2 regions of the Microbulbifer variabilis genome follow, and region 2 is predicted to be linked to the other one. Evidence: riboswitches for the same ligand, from Rfam matches in the RefSeq annotation. Region 2 holds a riboswitch; the other holds the start of a gene.

Region 1 (9,778 bases), 1.5 Mb from region 2:
TTCACTCAGTACGTTTGTGTGAAATAGGATAGGTTTGTATCTTGCAACACGCTTTGCTGAGATATCCAAGCAGTTCTGGTTTAAATCCATAAGTGCCAATCTGATATGAGGTGAGGGGAAATGACATTTATCCATAAAATAGCCAGTGCCGACACCCACGTCCAAGTGGTTGACGCTTACATTTTCATCAAATTGCTGAAGAATTATTGGTGTAGGGCAGCGCCAAATAAAGCGATTTGATAAAAATAACACCCAAAAATCATATAGCCATAACAGTGTCTTGGAATATGCGGCTTGGCCCTTCCAGACTTCTTTACTTATTCTCATGATACTCTCCAAGCTATTGGGGTGGCCGATAGCTGATAAGGTTGCTCCTGATTGAGGATGTAAGCGTTTATCGTGGGAAACCCGCCAGAATCTTTTAATTGATCTCCTGAGTTTAATTATATGAATCGTACATTTGTGGCCTTTAAGGTCAGTATCCTTGCCTCGGTTTATGTCTGCGCCATCTATTGATGGATTGGTTGGACACAGTGGGATATAGCAAAACATGAAGATGTTGGTATGAAATGCTAATGGATTAATAGGTCATATCAAGGGAAAACCGATCAGTTACTCCAGGCATAAGTAGCTACAGATTAAAAAGAGTGGGGAAAATGAAGGTGAGCGATTATACGACAAACCACCGCCGTTTATTGGCCAGCGGTGGTGACATATGGCGTTAAGCCTGGGTAGTAAGGTATTTCAGAATATCGATAACTTGTGTAGGGCTCTGGGCCCAGGCTTGGGCTGAACCATCGACTTCTTTCAAGGCGTGAACCAAGGATTCATCGTGTAGGGTGATATAAGGCTTTCCCAGAGCCGCGCAGTAACCGGCATCGAATGCGGCGTTCCACTGCTTATATTTTTCTCCAAAGCGAATGATGGCCAGGTCGCAGTTCTCAATAGAGTATTTGATTCGGACGGCATTGACCTTGGCCGATTTATGATCACGCCAAAAAGAGTTGGACTCTTCACCAAGGCCATCACCCGCTGCATCACTGGCATCGTGATCAGTCACTGCGGATGAAAAGGTGATATCTAACCCTAGATTTTTGCAACCCTCTATAATTTGGGTTCTCCAGTTAGAATGAATTTCACCGGAAAGGTACACTTTTAGCTTCATGGGGCCGCCTCTTGGGATAATAAGCACTATGTATCGTATAGTTCGGCTTATTTTACATGATGCTGCAGTGGATAGGAAAAGACACGGTATTGGCTGTAGCCTCTACAGTGAATGTAGGGCTGGCCCTAAGGCCAGCACATTGAGCTTAACTTTAACTTTAAATTTAGAGTTTTTGCTTGATAAAGGTTACTTTATCGGGCGTTTTACCAGCTGGTAGCCGGGTAGAATGCATTTGGCGGAGTAACCAGTTCCCATCTACCTTGGCTAGGACGGCACTCTCCAGCCAGATAACATCCTCGCTTTTGTTTTTCTGGGTAAAGTTGGCTTTGTTCCAATAATTGACAGTCAGTAATTCGCCTTGCTGCTCGTAGTTGATGATGCTGAAGTAATTCGTTCGGGTGTAACCAGCGGGCTTAACTACATTAACAAGATCCTCTATAGTCCAGATCTCCCCATGTTCTAAAAGGATGAATGAATCAGTAACCGTATTTCTCATTGCCTGATGATCAAAATTTGACATGGCGGCAAAAAGTTTGTCGATGGTGTTAAAAGCTTCAGGCCTCTTGTCGGCGTAGCAGCTGGCGGTGACGAAGAGGAGTAGCAAGCCGAAGAAAGTTCTGGTCATAATGTGTATCTCCCTATACTCGTGCATTTTGATGTAAACCTTTGCAGGTCTGCAGTGATTATATCTTTGCAAAGCAATGGCCGGTCAATACTGATCTTATGTGGTTGGTATCTTGAGCTGTATTATTTAGGAAGGCTTCACCCATAAAGGCTCCCCTTTAATTCCTGTTATGTTTATTTGGGGGCTCGGCAGGGCTTTTGCCGGGTTGATGAGGTGGGCTTACTAAGGAGCTACTAATCCGGCCGGGATGCAGCTAACTCTAATATCGCCTGGCATTGAGATTCGATGGCGCTTGAGTCACAAGAGGCCTTTTTTGCACTCCATTGCAGTGCATGCCAAAGCACACATAGATATTTATAGATAAGCCGCCAATGGTAAAGGCGCTGCCTATCATCTCCATTTGGTGGGCGATGGAGATAATTGACCAGTAGCTGTTGTTGCTCCGCAGGGGAAAATTGGTGCTCCTCAACCAAAGCGGCAAGGTCATAAAATCGATCTCCCATGGAAGCATATTCCCAGTCGATTGCGATTAGCTCTCCGTTGGTACTTTCGATCAGGTTTTCTTTGGTAAGGTCATTATGACAGAGACTGGGAGTATCACTTACAGCCTTTAAAGCGCTAATACTGCTGGATAGTTGACCGTGTAATTGTTTAAGACGTGGATAGAAATCAGCTTGAGTATTAATCGATGACCAATAGCGGTCTATTTTCTGATCAATATCCAGGTGGTTCTTAACCGGCGAGAGAGAGTGAATGCTATTAAGTCGTTTGGCAAGCCGCTTCAAAGCGCTGGGGCCCTCTTTGTGCCAGGGCTGGCCTTGAATAAACCTTGTTACCAAATAGTGATAATGAGGGTCACAATAGATAAGGGGAGCACAGAGCCCGGCGCGAGAGGCCTGGTTGAGGACTTGGGCCTCTGTTGCCCGGTCGAGATCCAGCGCTTGGCTAAGTGGGGAGTTATGGCGAATAACCAGGAGCTCTTCCCCTGATGAAACTAAATAGGTTCGATTGGTCTGCCCACCTGCCAAGGTCTGTATAAACCTAGGTCTGGACTGGCTCCACTGATGCCAGTCGCAGGGAATGATGTCGCTTGGGCTTTGGCTCATAGATATAGAGAGGGCGAATTGCTACTGTAAAGCGGCGGAAGCTTGTCTTCCCGTTAAAGAGGTTAGTCCGGGCTGATTTTGCTTATTGTAGATGGATTTCCACTGGAAAAAGCCAATAACAACCAATACCACGTAGAGTAAAAAGAGGAGCGCAGTCAGGTACAACCCTCTATCCAGGTAAAGGTAGATGGAGGCCCCATCCACTACAATCCAGTAGATCCAGTTCTCCAAAACTTTGCGGGTCACCATATAGGTGGTGACCACAGCTCCCAAAGTGGTGAAAGAATCGAGATAGGGTAGGGCGGCACTGGTAAAGTTATCTAGCAGATAACCGAATACTAGGGTTAGCAGGAAAACACCACTAATCACCATCAAGTGGGTTTGCAGTGGCCAGCGATGAATTCTTAAATCTTTGTTTTTATCCTCGTGATGACGCCATTGCCACCAGCCAAAAATCGCCATGCCCAGGTAGAACACTTGCAGTGCTGATTCCATTAGCAGGCTGACATCCCAAAATAAAACTAAATAGATTGCCGTGCTGATAAAGGCAGCATACCAGCAGCTGATTTTCTCGCGCATCGCCAATAACAGGTAAGCAAGGGCGAGAACAACAGCTGCCACTTCCCAAAGAGACATGGCTGCAATTGAGGTGCGCAGAATTTCTAGGAGCTCTGAGTTAAGCATGGGGTTTTGCCGGGGCTAGGTCGCCATCAATAAATTTACAAACAAAAATAGCGCGTCCAAACTGCTCATAGGATTTGCGCATTTCTATTTTGAGAACATCCATTAGCAAATCATATTCGCCAAATACCTGAGTGCTCATAGTGTTAGTGATTACTCTCAGGCCTGAATGGCTATTCAGGCGTCCAATAAAGGCTCGAATACTGGGTATGTACTCATCTTTGAGAGGGTACATGCTGATTTCTGCGGAGAGCTGCATAGCTTTTCTCATTATTCACCGAGATCCAGGGGGTAACTATCCTTGGCTCTTATTTATCCAGCCCGATTAAGTCCGTGAATTATCAGATAGCTATGTATCTGATGATTCACGGGCGTTAACCATTGGCTATTTGCTAAATTACAAGGTGTCCTATTAGAAAGTATAAGTACCGGTTATCCCGGCAATACGTGGTTCACCCTGTTGATAATAAGCCTCTGAGGTATAGCCATTAACTGGGTTATTTCCAAAATAAAAGCCTCTGGTATAGTAATCCTCACCTGTCAAGTTTCTACCCCATAGAGAGACTTCCCAGTTATCAAGCCTATAGGTGAGGCGGGCGTTAACCAATTCGTATGCAGTGGATTTTTCATTGTGGCTATTAGAGAAGTAAAACTCATCCTTGCCTTCCAATTCCAGACGCAGTACCCAGTGGGTAGTGAGATCAATCTCGGTGCCAGTGAAGAACTGATAGCTTGGCGCATGAGCTACATCACGCCCATCCAGATTTACCGGTAGTACCGTACCGGTTTCTTCATCCTTCTCTGTATCTACGTGGGTACTGCTTATAAAGTTTTCAAACTCGGCGTTTAGCCAGCCTGCAGAAGCGAAGAGGCGCACAGTATCCGTGGCTTGGAAATTTATTTCCGCCTCAAAGCCGTAAGTTTCACCACCTGCTGCATTACCCAGGTATTCCCTAAACTTTTTACTTTCTGGATTAAAGAGTGATTGTTTGGCTTGAACATCGCTGCGGTCTTGGTAGAAAGCTGCTAGCTGCGCCTGTAGGCGGTTATCCAGCCAGTTGCCTTTGGCGCCGAGTTCGTAGTTAAGCAAATGCTCTGTATCAAACTCGAACATCTCCCTGTAAGTTTCTTCATTACCCGCGAACTCTGCGATGATCGCACCGTTCACCCCCCCTGCCTTATAGCCGCGTGAAACGGTGGCGTACAGTAGCGTGTCTTCAGAATAATGATATTCCAGGGTTATATTTCCACCCCACAAATCCTCATTGCTATCTGCCTTAGTGGAATAGGAATCAGAATAATCCGCGCTGCGTTTTTCCAGGCGAAGCCCGGTAATCAGGTTGAGAGCGTCGGTTAGTGTGGTGCTCAGCTGTCCGTAAACAGCGCTGTTTTTGGTATCAAACTCACTGCTAAAAAAACTGTATTCCGTGATTGTGCCTTTAGTTTTTCCTGAAGTCTGCAGGAGGTCTTCTTGCTCATTACGATGATAAACCCCCAGTACCCAGCTAGTGCGCCCCGCAAAGAGTTTGGAGCTTTCAGTGGAGAGCAGGCGTAAATCCAGGCTGGCGTTGTCTTTGTCCCGCTGGTAATTGTCAGTTTGGCTGTATTCCCAAGGGTGAAATCCGATATAGCTCCAGTCCTCATCGTATCCGTATTCGGTATCGGAATTGGCATGGCTTAGGGTGGCTTCAAGAGTGAAATTCTCGTTACCAGACCACTGCCCAGTTAAAGCGCCAGCCCAGCTTTCCTGCTGGTCCCGACCGGGCTTGTCGGAGAGGGTCTTGCGGGTATTGTATAGCGAGAAGGCATCGTAGCCGTTATCGGCGTCAAGGTAGAAAAGGGTGAGGCCGAGTTTTAAATCGTCACTGGGAGAATAGGCCAGCTTACCGCGCAGTACGGATTCATCAATATTGTTCGTGTCATCGCGGCCCAGGTACTGATTTTCCATATAGCCGTCGGACTTTCGCTCGCTGGCGGCTATACGGTAGCCAAGCTGCTCAGTCAGGCTGCCGCTGCTAATGGCGGTAAGGCTACGACCACCGTATTCACTCAACTCGGCGGAGACTTTGCCCGTTGTTTCTGAAGTGGGCGCGGCACTGTGCATATTGACCAGGCCTGCTAGGGCATTGGCACCATACAAGGTGCCTTGCGGGCCTCGTAGAATCTCGACTTGTTCTATGTCCAGGGTGTTGGCGGCCAGGCCAAGGCCTGTGAAGTCGATACCATCAATAACCAGGCCGACTGAAGGGTTTACTGGGTCGATAAATTGGCTGCGTTCACCGATACCGCGAACCTGGATAAAGCGTCCCCGTGAGGCGCCCGTAGAAAAATTGACATTAGGTGCCATGTTCAGGAGTTGGTCCAGGTTTCCAGCTCCGCGCGCCTCAATACTGCTGGTGCCAATTACACTGACACTGCCGGGTAGATCTAGCAGGTTGGTATCACGTAATTGAGCTGTCACTACCACTTCCTCAAGCCCGCCCTCCATGGGCTTAGCGGCCATTGCTAGCCCAGCGGACAGGCCAGCCACAAGGCCGATAGATTGAGCAATCGGGCGGATTGTGAACAGTTTTTTCATGGTTCTCTCTCGAATCAACACTAATGAAAGAGACCCGGAGAGCGACGAGGAGAGGGCTTTGGCACGCCTACCTATTCCTACGCCGGTATTAACCGGATCAGGTTCAAGGGTTTGCTTAAGGTGATCTTCTTGATCCCTTTGCATCTCAGGCCTTGGCCACCCCTTAGGTTTTTGCGGGCGCGATGATAGCAGATGTTTCGCCTTTTATGGGCAGGAAGGCGCTTTTGAGTAAGATTGTGCCGCCTGGCTATGGGGGATAGAAGTATTGGTATTGAAGGATATTCAATATAATTTTAGTTTTCGGTTGCCAGGTTATGGCTAGATTTAGGTGTTGGAGTAACAGTGAAAAATTGTCCCGGTTGTAATGAGAAGCCTATCTCTCTGATTGGCTGGTGTAGTGGTCTCAACTCGATAAAATGTGTCTGTAAAAGCTGCGGTTTGAATTTGTCAGCAAATTTTGTCACTTGGCTTGTAATGTTTGTCATTGTTGTAATGATGGGTGCAGTTGCTTATACCGCATTAGTTCACTTCGATGTGCATTTTAAGCAGGACCGGTGGTTGCTGATTGGTTTGATCTCTATCCCAGTGCTTATCGGATCGTTGCTGGGGTATTTGGTTGGTGGCTACAAGGTGCAGAAAAGGGGCGGTAGGTAGAGTAGGGTGTATACAAGTATTCATCGTGTGGTGACTTCCTACGTTGAAGGGGCTAATAGTGGCATTTCAAAGGCAGTGTCACTCTCTTGAATAGTAACTTTTGGCTATTGCCTCATGGTAGATTTGTAGAGAGAAATTGATGGAATTGGTAGTACAAGAAAAATTAAAAGCACTTGAAGCTGAGAAAGGTATAGAAATTTTATATGCCTGTGAGTCTGGTAGTCGGGCGTGGGGCTTTGAGTCGCCGGATAGTGATTGGGATGTACGTTTTATTTACAAGCGAGATCTTAACCACTATTTGACACTTGGGACTCCAAGAGATGTTGTAGAAGTGCCTTTCGATAAGACCTTGGGGGATGAGCTTGACCTTGTTGGCTGGGATATCAATAAAACCCTGGGACTGTTAAGGGGCAGCAATCCGACATTAATCGAGTGGCTGTTTTCACCAAAAGTGTATTTCAAACGGCAAGATGTTTTGGATGAACTTCGGAGCCTGGCACTCAAGTGTTGGCAGCCGCGAGCCTTAGCGCATCACTATATCAGCATGGGGTTTAATCATCATTTGAGGTTCGTGCAAGAAAAAAATAATGGCATCAAAGAAATTAAAGTTAAAAAGTTGCTATATGTAATGCGCTCAATTCTGAATGCGCTTTATATAAAAAGATTTCTATCGATCCCTCCAGTCAACTTTATGCAAATGTGCGGAGAATTGCTGGTGGGCGATCAAGAGGAATGGCTATTGGAGCTGATAGTCAATTTGATTGAGCAGAAAAAGGAGTTGAATGAACGCAGTTTGGTGATTCTGGATGCTCAACTTGATGATTGGATTAATGCCAAGCTGGATCGCGGAGTGGCTAACTCAATTGAAGACCGACCTAAATTAGATTTGCAAAGTTTTGATAAGGTTTTCCATTGGGTGCTTGGTGTAAATCTTAAGTGATATTTCTTTAAAGTTTGGGGCCTGGCTGATTCAGTTTGGATAGTGGGTATTTTATTCTCGGCTTCTCAGCTTTATTGTTTCCGAGCTTAAGTTAGTTCATTTTCCAAAAAATCAACAAAGACTTTTGTTTTTGCTGGCATAGCTCTACCTCTTGGAATTAGGGCGCTTACCGGTGGTCCTGGCACTGCTTTTTCAGGGGGCTGTTGAACAATTTCACCATTCCGGATGGATGTAAATGGATTGGTTAAACCTCCTGTAGTTTTCTCAGTAGATATTGCTTGTATTGTAAATGCAACTCAAGCATCAAGTTTTCTTCTTTCTATTTCACGGGAGGCCAGCTTTTATCATGACTCTCTTTTAAATAATGGTTTAAAAATTTATGGGTATCATTACATGGTCTTACAGGTGAAGGGTAATTTTCACCTTGAGGCATTTTTAAAATCATAGTGTTCATTAGCTGTTCATGCTGCTTTCCATATTCTTTCAGTGAACTTTAGGGAGATCCCCTGTTTCAACTTTATTCACCGGATGGAAGGAAGCATCTTATGACTGAGGCAGAGAAAAGACAGAGAGCAAGAAGTCGCTGGAGACATTTGCGTTCTACATTGAAAACGCTGGGGCTTTTAGGTCGCTCAAGGGGGGCAAAAATGGTAGCCACTCCTTATTGGCCGGAAGTTCATCATCCCAACCACCAGGCGACCCATGGCCGTAATGGCAATGTCCGCTATCTCTCCGACCGGGATAGGCAGAAACATCTGGCCACATTTACAGGAAACATGCTGGTTATTCCTCCGCAAAGAAGGTTTGAGCTGGGTATCCTGCAAAACACTGCGGGCAACATAATTTATGTTGTGGATTCACAGCGTAATTTCTATGTCGGAAGAAAAAATTTAGGTCATTTCCATCATTCCTCATTTCTGGCTGGTGGGTCGGTGTTGGGTGCAGGAACCATTGTGCTGGGCGCTGGTTATCAAATACTTGAGGTCAATAACCACAGTGGCCACTACAGGCCAGGTGCCCGGGAATTGAAGCGGGTGGCGCTTGCTATTAGTACGCTCGGTGGGGATTTGAATCAGATACCATTTCGTGTATCGGGGGCTGGGCCCGATGTTGTTTATGGTAATGGGTTGGCACTTCTCGACGCGGCGATCTAGTTGGTTTGGTTAGTGCTTAATAGGGGGAGCTGGGAAGGGCTTGGGTAGACCTCGGTTTTCTGTATATGAGATTTGTGAGGGGGTTCAGGCAAGGTATTTAATTGGGGAAATAGAAGAGGACAATGCCGGGGTAGAAGCAGTGTGCCCCTGCCTATGTGGACAGGGGCACACTCAGTTGAGTATCGACCTTAGAAGCGTCTGCGGAACATTGGCAGAGGTTGATCTACACCGGACTGGTAGCTGTCCCCAAAATCCTGTAGGGATTCTCTCAGGCTGGTGAGGGATTGGTTGCCTTCAAAAGCGTAGGCGTTAAAGCCACAGCGCTGCAGGTAAGTGAGCTGGTCGCGCATAAAGCCACCCACCGCACGCAGCTCTCCTTTAAAGCCAAAGCGCTCGCGCAGCATACGCCCGGCGGTAAAGCCACGGCCATCGGCAAATGCCGGGAAGTTAACTGCGATCAACGGAAAATTATTCGCCTCGTTGCCGATAAGCTCAGCACCTTCGTCACTGTCTATCCAGACCCCCACTTCTGCACTGCGTTCTGCCAGGGCCTCCCGATGGGCTAACCACTGGCGCAGCGGTAGGATTAGCTTGCCGGAGGGTAGGGTATTTGGATCAATGGTTTCCTCTTCCTCCAGTTGCGGTAGTAGCTGCCAATCATTGGCGCTGACCTCACCATTGAGAATTAGCTCGGAGGGGTTGCCCGGCTGTGGGCCCAGCTTAACTGGCTTTGGCATAGACTCTCTCCTTGAAGGGCTGCAGGCCGATGCGGTTATAGGTATCGATAAAGGGCTCTTCTGTCTGGCGCTGTTCGATGTAGAGATCGAGGATCTTGCCGATCACCCCGGTAACTTCTGCGCGAGAGAAGCTGGGGC
Region 2 (9,778 bases):
CTGTTAAATGTTTTTCCGTAAAGTGTTAATAGATCGCTCACCTTTACCCCCCCACTACCGGAGCAACAATATCCAGGCTATCGCCGTTATTTATCTGTGTATTGCTATATTCCGTACGGGGAATAAATCCACCGTTGATCGCAACGGCAAACGTTTCTCCGCGATAGCCGAGCTGATGTAAAAGCGCAGAGAGTTTTAGCGGGGATTCAAGGCTCTGTGTTTCCCCATTAATTAGTACCTGCATCAAGCCACCTGTAACAGTTGTTGTGCCACTTGATTCTCCACTTGCTCCACGACTGCCGGCGCTAAAAGATAACCGTGACGGTAAAGGCCATTCACCCTAATCAGCCCATCCTCGCTGTGGATATAAGGCATATTATCCATAGTGGCGGGGCGACAATTTACGCGGGTCTCAACAATACGAGCCTCGGCAAAAGCCGGGTTGAGGGAGTAAAGCGCAGAAGACAATTCCATACTGGAGCGCACGGAAATGGGCGACTGGTCTTCGCTCTCAATTTCCGTGGCACCAATCACGGTGCGTCCATCGCTACGGGGTACAGCGTAGAGCTTATAGCGTGGGTGGAGCAGGCGCACTGGACGCTGCAAAACCACTTCCCGGGATTCCACCACCATCACCTCACCACGGACACCGCGCAAGCCTTCAATCTGTCCCTTGGCACCGAGACCACGGCAGTCGATCACGCAATCAAATTGTTCGCGCTCCGAGTTCACAGAGATATACCCGGCTTCGCAATTTACCTTGCTGTGCTCTCGCAGAGTGACAGCACCTCGGTGCAACACCCTGAGTAACGCAGGCAATAGGCGGTGATTATTGATATCCGCCTCACCCCGCAGGTAAAGCCCCTGCTCAAAGCCATGTAAGGAGGGCTCTAATTTCGCTAAAGTATTGCTATCTAGTGGCTCCAGCTGCCCCCTGGCAGACTCGCCAAGCTTACCCTGTAGTTCCCGCAGAAATTGCAGCAGCTCGCTTTTATCCTTGCCATGCGCCACCAGGACTGAGCCCGCTCGGCGGTATTCCACGTCCTGCCCGCTCTGCTCCTCCAACTGCCGGACCCACTCAGACCAAAGCTCAAGGCTTTTTAACCCCAGGCTATAAATGTGTTTATTACTATGTACCAGCTCCGATAAAGGCGAGATCATTCCCGCAGCTGTCCAACAGGCTCCACCTTTTGATTCCGATAAGTTACCGGCCTCAAACAGGGTAATATCTACATCAAGCTGACAGAGCCTCCAGGCGAGTAATCGCCCCAACAGGCCGCCACCGGCAATAGCCACTTTGGCTTTGGTTTCGTTTGACACAGCTTACCTATCTTCACAATTCCAATTGGATACCAGCGATAGCAAGCTCCTTTTACATCACTGTATTTCTAATATGCTGGGGGAGTTACCCTCCCCCAACACCCTATCAGCCCTTGTGATAAATCTCGCTGCCCATATCCTTAAATTTAACTGCCATCTCTTCCATCCCGCGTTCCGCCTCCTGTTTGGCTGCGTAATCACGCACGTCCTGAGTAATCTTCATAGAACAGAATTTAGGCCCACACATGGAGCAGAAATGCGCTACCTTGCCGGATTCCTTCGGCAGGGTTTCATCGTGATAAGAGCGTGCGCGCTCCGGGTCCAAACCGAGATTGAATTGGTCTTCCCAGCGAAATTCAAAGCGGGCTTTTGACAGAGCGTCATCGCGCTTCTGTGCCCATGGATGCCCCTTGGCCAGGTCTGCGGCATGGGCCGCAATCTTATAAGCCATCAGACCCTCTTTAACATCCTCTTTATTGGGTAGGCCCAGGTGCTCTTTGGGTGTCACATAGCAGAGCATGGCGCAACCATAGGTGCCGATAAGCGCTGCACCGATGCCGGAAGTGATGTGGTCATAACCGGGAGCAATATCTGTCGTTAATGGGCCAAGAGTATAGAAGGGAGCACCGTGGCAGTGCTTCAACTGCTCATCCATATTTTCTTTGATCTTATGGATAGCCACATGACCAGGGCCTTCGATCATAGTTTGTATATCGTGCTTCCAGGCAACTTCGGTTAATTCACCAAGCGTATACAGCTCACCGAACTGAGCTTCATCATTGGCATCGGCAATAGAGCCCGGACGCAGGCCATCACCAAGGCTAAAGCTCACATCATAAGCTTTCATAATCTCGCAGATTTCCTCAAAGTGGGTATAGAGGAAATTCTCCTTGTGATGAGCGAGACACCACTTCGCCATGATGGAACCACCACGAGACACTATCCCGGTCATTCTTTTGGCTGTGAGTGGTACATAGCGCAAGAGCACGCCGGCATGAATAGTGAAATAATCCACTCCCTGTTCCGCTTGCTCAATCAAGGTATCTCGGAAAACATCCCAGTTGAGGTCTTCGGCAATTCCATTTACTTTTTCCAATGCTTGGTAAATGGGTACGGTACCAATGGGGACTGGTGAGTTGCGCAGAATCCACTCGCGAGTTTCGTGGATATTGGCTCCGGTAGACAGATCCATCACCGTATCTGCCCCCCACTTGGTAGACCAAACCAGTTTTTCCACTTCCTCTTCAATGGAAGAGGTCACAGCGGAATTGCCGATATTTGCATTCACCTTACACAGAAAGTTGCGCCCGATAATCATCGGCTCCACTTCCGGGTGATTGATATTCGCTGGGATAATTGCGCGTCCTTCTGCAACTTCCCTACGAACAAATTCCGGCGTGATTTGTTCCGGAATGTAAATACCATCACGCGCTTTTTGGTATTCACTCTCACTCATCTCCGCCGCTAACTTTATGCGTCCCATATTTTCACGGACTGCAACAAACTCCATCTCCGGCGTGATAACGCCACGGCGGGCATAGTGCATTTGCGATACATTACGTCCCTGCTTGGCTCGGCGCGGACTGGGAAGCTTTTCGAAGCGAATGTGGTCCAGCCCCTGGGCCGCCATACGCTGTTGACTGTAGGCCGCTTGGCGGGAGTCCAGCTGTTCAGTATCTCCTCGTGTCTCTATCCAGCCTTTGCGTAGCTTGGGCAGACCTTGGCGTACATCGACTTTAAAATTGGGCTCTGAATATGGCCCGGAGGTATCGTATACGGTGAGAGGCGCGTTGGGTTCTAGAATAGGATTATCGGCATCCCCACCTACCACACTATCCCCAAGACAAATCTGGCGAGCGCCAACCTGGATACCAGGGGTTTCACTAGGCAAAAACACCTTGCGCGAATTGGGAAAAGACTGAACCGTGAGATTCTCAAGAAATTCTTTAGCGGAATCGCGACTGGCAGCGCGGGAGGACTTTCCGGCTTTACCGGATTGTTCAATGATCTCAGACATGCGTAACCTTAAAACTTGGGAATTTAAAGGTCGCAGCATCCAGGGCACATACAAAGAGAAAAGACGCCAAAATGTAAAAAAACAGGCGACTTCAGATCTTGTTCCCTACGCGGGGGTTACCCCGATCAGGTTCAACGGATCTCGCAACAGCGATCTCAGCCCACAGGCACTCCGACAAGTAATGCGCAGTATAGAGGAAGCCATCGAATATGAATAGGTGGTCTATCAAAGAGGCGTATCTAGGTCTGACAACAATCATCATTTGAAGTGAAACCAAAATCACTTAATGTTCTCGACGACAGAATTTCAACATGCTTCAACTTATTAAAATCTGACCAGCTAGTCTAGCGCATTCACAGTAGCACCTCTCACCCACCAACCTAAACTCCTCAGGTTCACCGATATAGCTTTAAAACAATAACTATCTACGACGAAAGTCGGTGTGGGAGAAATCACAATGTGGAAAAGATACGGAGTTATAGCAGTCTTTTTTTTAAGTGTTATGTCGCTGCCATCAGTGATGGCAGCCCCTTCAAAATCCGTCGCTGCAGGAGACAGTATTACCATGGCATTCGGTGCAGACTGTACACGCAATAAGTATTTTTGGGACCTATTTTGTCTTCTGGGTGGAGATCAACCGGAACACTCTTGGTTTGATGGTGACAATTATTCTGTAGAAAGTATTTACGATAGATATAAAATTATTTCACCCAATATCGCTGCAAATAAAAAAGCGGCTGAATCCGGTGCCGAGATGCGTGGAGGTAATAAGAATTTTGCAGTACAGGCCGATCGAATTTTGGCTCAAACCAATGTGGCAGATCATGTTGAAATCGTTCTTGGCGGGAATGACATCTGCAACCGAGATTGTGCCGATCCAGCCAACTGCAATAACCCACTATATACCGACAATGAATGGCGCTCAGCTGTTCAAGCCGGCTTGGATAAACTCGTCGACGGCCTTCCCAATGGTTCCACCATTCTGCTCGGATCTGTACCTAGGGTACAGGATCTTCGTGGAGCAGGCCTGGAGAAGCAGGCGGAAAACTCCCGAGTAGACTGTGAAAATGTTTGGTCAACATTTGGTATCTGCCGAATTGCAACCAACGGCGGTATCATGAACGGAGAGGATTTCACCACCCGCTATAATGCGATTACTGCAGCCCAGCGGCGTTACAACGAGATTCTTGCCGAAGAAGCCGAAAGTTACAATGGTGTTAATGGTGTTGAGGTTATAGCGGAATACACTGGTGAAGATGAGGTAAATGCTGGGACTTTCCAGTTTGGAAAGGATGATGTGGGTGGTGGAGACTGTTTCCATCCCAGCGTACAAGGCCAAAATATCGTTGCCGATATCTTTTGGCAGGGTAATCCCGATAAGTAAATAACTTCCCTAATCGGTGAACATTGGGCTCTCTGACTAGAGCTTTCATGAGAGCCCAAGTTTATCTCACAGCCTAAACTATTCTCTTTCTGTATTTGAATTTTTCTCAAAGTAGCTAAGCTCTTCAACTACATACTGTATACGTTGTGGTAGTCCCTTTCTCATAAAGACCACATCAATAAGCTGGCCACTAGAAAGCGCATCCCACAATTTATTTTGACCGCTATGTACCCAACTATCATTCACTCTCAGTAATACATCATTTTCTTGAAAACCCAAGGCAGTGAAGAACTCATTATCTGCGACACCTTCAAGTCGCATCAAATGGTGTCCCTCAACTTCCAATTCGGCCTCGGTAAACTTAGCCTCCAAAGCCTGTCGCTGCTCCAAGTGACGACTTAACCAAGCCTGCCCTAGAGTCAGCACACCAGAAGAGGCTATCAACTTGCGAGTTCCAGGGCCCAATGGCTGCTCTATACGTCGTTTCAACTCCTCACTTTGTCCATGAGTGTAGGTGAGTAAAACCTCAGCGCCCTCTCTCCCCTTTAAGGGTAACTTTTCCAGTCCACCTCTACTCTCTATCACTGCGAAATTAGAGTGGAGGCGCAACAATAAAATATTGTCTGAAATTTTTTGCCCTGCACTGAAATACTCCGCACTAGCCTCCTTTACTGCAATCAAAGCTTTCGACTTACCTTCTACAGTTGATTCGCTAACCCCCAGTAACATTAGTGGCAATCTGGTAGCCGGTAGATTTCTATCAGCAATCGTTTCGCTATCCTTCCATCTATACTTTTCTTTTGATTTTATCCCCATAGATTGCAGTTCTTTATCTACCCAAAAAGCATACTGCTCAAAGTTACGCACCCCCTTCAGATACAACCCATTAATAAAAATGACCGGTACATTTTTAAGACCAAGATCTAGTGCATGATCCCGGGACCCTACTACGGAATCTTTTGGGCTATCACTGGATAAGCAATCTTCAAAAAGATGAATATCTAATTGCAATTGCTTGGCCAACTGAAGGTAAGTATCACTATCAAACTCAGGAGTTAGAACATACAAGGCATCGTGATACTCCCAAAATTTATTCTGCACCGCCGCACAACGCGCTGCAGATGCAGCTTGAATTCCTTCACGATGAAATTTAAGTGGAAAATCAAAGTGCGTTTGACGAACCCAACCCTTATAAACCTCTAGTAGACGCCGTATTACAGGCTGTATCGTTTTGCAATGTGGAGACTGGTAAGAACAATACATCTCCAAGGTGACTGGAGCATCCTGATTACCCCTAATAAATTTAGAACTCTCGGGCAATTGAATTCGTGGCGGCTCGGGCAACTTCAGATAAATTTCTATATCATCCCTCTTTGAACTAAAATTAGCTTCTCCATTCACCAAGGCATTCAGTCTAGCCAAACGCAAATTATATTTTTGCTCTGCAATATCATAAAAAACCAGCTGTAAATCATTATCCAAATCCTGCAATGTAATATTATTACGGCCAATACGCGCCACCACTTCAGAGCCAACACCTGGTTTAGGACTCCGCAAGCCCTCTTTTTCTTCTTCTACACACGAAGAAACAACACAGGTAAAAATAACCAATAAAATCAGCCAAAATCTCAGCTTGAAATTTTTCATTATAACCTCCCTATTTTCCATGCCGATCCTAACAAGCCCACAATCTGAGACCTAATAATTACAAAACAAACGTAAGAATCACCCTGAAACTGAGACCCTTGTTCATTTATCTGTCAGAAATTTCATTAGGATGCGATATCTGACAGGGCGGATAAGTTTAGCGCCATCACTGACAGCGCCTTCAGCTAACATCTACAAACTGATCGACATTCATTGAAAATCTGGCCAGACTCCAACCTACAAAGCTTCTTATTTAATAAAAAAAGACCTTAACCAAGGAGTTAGTTATGAATGATACTCCTAAAAGTACTTCAGAACCTTTGATTTCCTGTCTTGAAAATGAAGGGCTTAAATTCCTATTTGGAACCCCCTCAGAAAAAAATATACGCTTTATCGATGTAAAAAATGGCGCCCTCTTACGATTTATTCTCGCTTTATCAGAACAGGCCATTTTATTTATGACAGTTATGTATGGTCTGGTAACTGGGAACGTCGGTGTCTGCTATGGAACACTTGGACGAGAAGTTACTAATATGCTAGTGGGAATCGCCGATACGTAAGCGGATAGCACGCCTCTCGAGCCCATCAATGCTCAAGCTGGTATCGACGGGCTTTTTAAAGAAAAGTATCAATATATTGCTCTAGTAAAGATGCTTGAGCTCATCCCCAAGTCATCAAAAATGATTACAAATCCAGAATCCACTTCCGAGCTGGTACGTGCAGCTTTCAAAAGCTATCAGGAAGATCAGCCAAGAGCCTATTATCTTATGTGTTCCCGAAGACATTTTAGATATGGCGGCACCCCAAAATAAGTGGCCCCTGTTTGTTAATACCAAGCTAAATCCCTCCCTCCAATCGCAAACACCTGAGATACTTAGATTCAATTCTCCGAGGCTCTAAATATGGTTTTCGTCAGCACATTTCATGGAAAGAGCACAATACCAGAGGAGCATCCAAGCTCTCTGGGTGTTATGGTTTACGACTATGCCAATTTTGGTTTTGATTGTGTCGATGTTGTTATCTGCGTTGGCTATGAACTGCATGAGATGCCTCCATCCCCCATACTCCTAAATGCAGACAAAAAATTATCCATAATCATAATTTCCCAGCAGAGGTTGATGCCAACATTTGCATTAGCCGTGATATAAAAGCCAAAATCTCTTTTTTTACAAAAGTTTAGCACGGTTGAAAAAGCCAAGCCTGGTCAGTGAAGATTAAAAAATACAAAAACTTCTTTTCAGATAAATTAACAATGGCAAAGCCACCAATGCCTACCCAATGAAATCCCAAAGGGTGGTCGCAGACTTTCAAGAAGCGATACAAACAGGTGATATTGTGCTTTCAGACACCTGCGCAGTGAAAATGTGGGTGGCCTAGCCTACAAGCCCAACAGCCTTCCTAACTCCTAATAGGCTTGCCATTATGTCCTATGCCCTACCTGATGCTACTGATATCAGCCTGGTCCACCCTAAGTGCAGAGTACTAGCAGTGATGGGCGATCGCAGCTTCATGATGAATTCTCAAGAAGTTGAAACTGCAATTAGTGAGAGTATCCCCATTATTATTTTAATTTTTTGGCAATAGCTATGGGCTTTTTAAATGGAAAATAGATCTGGAACTCGAGCGCCATTGTCATGTCGTCTTCCAGAGTCAGGCAAATTGTTAAAAAGGCCTTGGCAGCCCACACAGTTCCAGTGGTTGCCTGCCCTGTATATTATTCTGAGAATGATAAGTTGACCGAGCATTTGGGTAAGCTTGTGGAGTATTTCTGAAAACCTGATTCAATTATTTTTTGCTGCCAATAAGAAGCGCTCTACATCATTTATCGCATTGCATCACTATATGCCCCTTAATCCGCGAATATCCGACTCTGTCAGGGCACTCAATCCACAAAATGCAAAATAAATCGATCATTAGAGCCTTGAATCCTACCTACTAAAATGAAATCGGGCCGCTAAAGCGGCCCGATGAGTGTAAAGCTGTGATCAGGAATCTTCCTCACATGCTTCATCTTCAGGCGAATTTTCACACAAATCATAGGTACACTTGAACTGCCAGAGCGCGGTAATGCCTGTGTCCGAGCTACCTTCCCGCGCAGGAACATTGACCTCTACCTTTACGAAGTCAGAACCTTTCGGTTCAGCATTATCTGGGGCATTGACTGTTATACGAAAAACACTAGGGCCAACGTCACTAGTATTAGCAACTGCATTGTCCTCTGGCCACACTTCGCAATAATCTGATTCAATATTTATCTTCGTCCCCAAGGGCAAGCGGCCGTTGTATTCATCAGAAAGATAAAAAAGCACTGAACCGGTTCCACCTTTCGATATATCCACATCAGGCTGAGTAATGAAATCACCCTCAGCAGTTTCAAATATCCCGTATGGCTTATCTCCCGAAACCAGAAGTTCTACCTGCTTACGTACATGAATCAGTTCTTTCGAGCAACTTCCATCTGCCTCTGCTTCATCTGAACAAAGAACACCATTGTAAATGCCGTTGCCCTGATCGTAGACTCCATTATTATTCAAGTCAGCAGGCCAATCTTCATCGCCAGCCACTTCGGGACAATCAGGATAGCAACTACCAGCATTGCCAGAGTTCCCGAACGCACCATCTTCATTGTGATCCAAAAATGCTTCCGGTAAATCAGTAAAGTCTTCCCCGGTATCAAAGCGTCCATTACCATTGGCATCTGTAAAAGTTTCTTGCCCAAACGCATATGCGAGAATTGTTGAGCGAGCACCATACGGCTGCCCTAAAGACACCGGGCAGGGAACGCCCAAAAGCCCAGTTTCAGGACAGACTGTGTTATTAATGGTTCGAACCGAGTGGGCTTGACCGTCAACACCAACAAATGTATATGACTCGGGCTTACGAGGGTCCTGGCTAGTCCAATTTACTGAACAGTTACCGTCAACCGTGGTACAAGATCCAGTTATACGTCCATACTCTGTTGTAAAAGTAATTGCAGTACCATCTGGGACCTTATTATTAAAAGCATCACCAGCATAAGCAGTAACTGTTGAAGTTGCGCCGTTAAAAGTATCGCCACCTGGATTTAAAATGGTAGCAGCCACATCAAAAGAATTCTGATCAGGGATGCCTACAGAGACCACCAACTCATCAGATACGGTGGAGACAACCTCCCCGCCATCGACTGTTATTGAGGCAACTACTGAAACCGGCGTCGCCACAGTACCAGAAGAAACTAGTGCAGTTACTTCACCATCCGCATTGGTCGTGCCGGAATCGTTAGTAAGGGTCGCATCACCTACTTCTGTGGACAAAGAAAAGTTAACTTCAACTCCACTTATTGGCAGGTCATTCTTGCTTAAAACCTGAAAAACCAGCGTTGATGTTTCCTTACCGCCAGTACCCTTAATGGAGATTATCGTAGGATCTGC

What was found. Region 2 has a riboswitch for thiamine pyrophosphate ahead of thiC (phosphomethylpyrimidine synthase ThiC). Riboswitches for the same ligand answer to the same signal wherever they lie in the genome.
Region 1: another riboswitch for thiamine pyrophosphate. It lies ahead of MJO52_RS08895 (TonB-dependent receptor); the one in region 2 lies ahead of thiC (phosphomethylpyrimidine synthase ThiC).

Annotation. Positions count from the first base shown of each region.
Region 1 is NZ_CP092418.1:1,971,715-1,981,492, forward strand. It holds gene MJO52_RS08865 (class I SAM-dependent methyltransferase) at 1-327, opposite strand, end outside; gene MJO52_RS08870 (YtoQ family protein) at 722-1,165, opposite strand; gene MJO52_RS08875 (nuclear transport factor 2 family protein) at 1,329-1,790, opposite strand; gene MJO52_RS08880 (choline/ethanolamine kinase family protein) at 2,024-2,896, opposite strand; gene pnuC (nicotinamide riboside transporter PnuC) at 2,918-3,580, opposite strand; gene MJO52_RS08890 (hypothetical protein) at 3,573-3,848, opposite strand; gene MJO52_RS08895 (TonB-dependent receptor) at 3,990-6,155, opposite strand; TPP riboswitch at 6,213-6,329, opposite strand; gene MJO52_RS08900 (nucleotidyltransferase domain-containing protein) at 6,949-7,749, shown strand; gene MJO52_RS08905 (hypothetical protein) at 8,295-8,903, shown strand; gene MJO52_RS08910 (DUF934 domain-containing protein) at 9,092-9,640, opposite strand; gene MJO52_RS08915 (nitrite/sulfite reductase) at 9,624-9,778, opposite strand, start outside.
Region 2 is NZ_CP092418.1:3,423,430-3,433,207, forward strand. It holds gene MJO52_RS15185 (thiazole synthase) at 1-41, opposite strand, end outside; gene thiS (sulfur carrier protein ThiS) at 44-244, opposite strand; gene thiO (glycine oxidase ThiO) at 244-1,320, opposite strand; gene thiC (phosphomethylpyrimidine synthase ThiC) at 1,427-3,337, opposite strand; TPP riboswitch at 3,423-3,521, opposite strand; gene MJO52_RS15205 (SGNH/GDSL hydrolase family protein) at 3,795-4,721, shown strand; gene MJO52_RS15210 (thioredoxin domain-containing protein) at 4,800-6,368, opposite strand; gene MJO52_RS15215 (thiamine pyrophosphate-binding protein) at 6,656-6,928, shown strand; gene MJO52_RS15220 (hypothetical protein) at 7,247-7,516, shown strand; partial or broken gene MJO52_RS21525 (thiamine pyrophosphate-dependent enzyme) at 7,764-7,952, shown strand; gene MJO52_RS15225 (Ig-like domain-containing protein) at 8,354-9,778, opposite strand, start outside.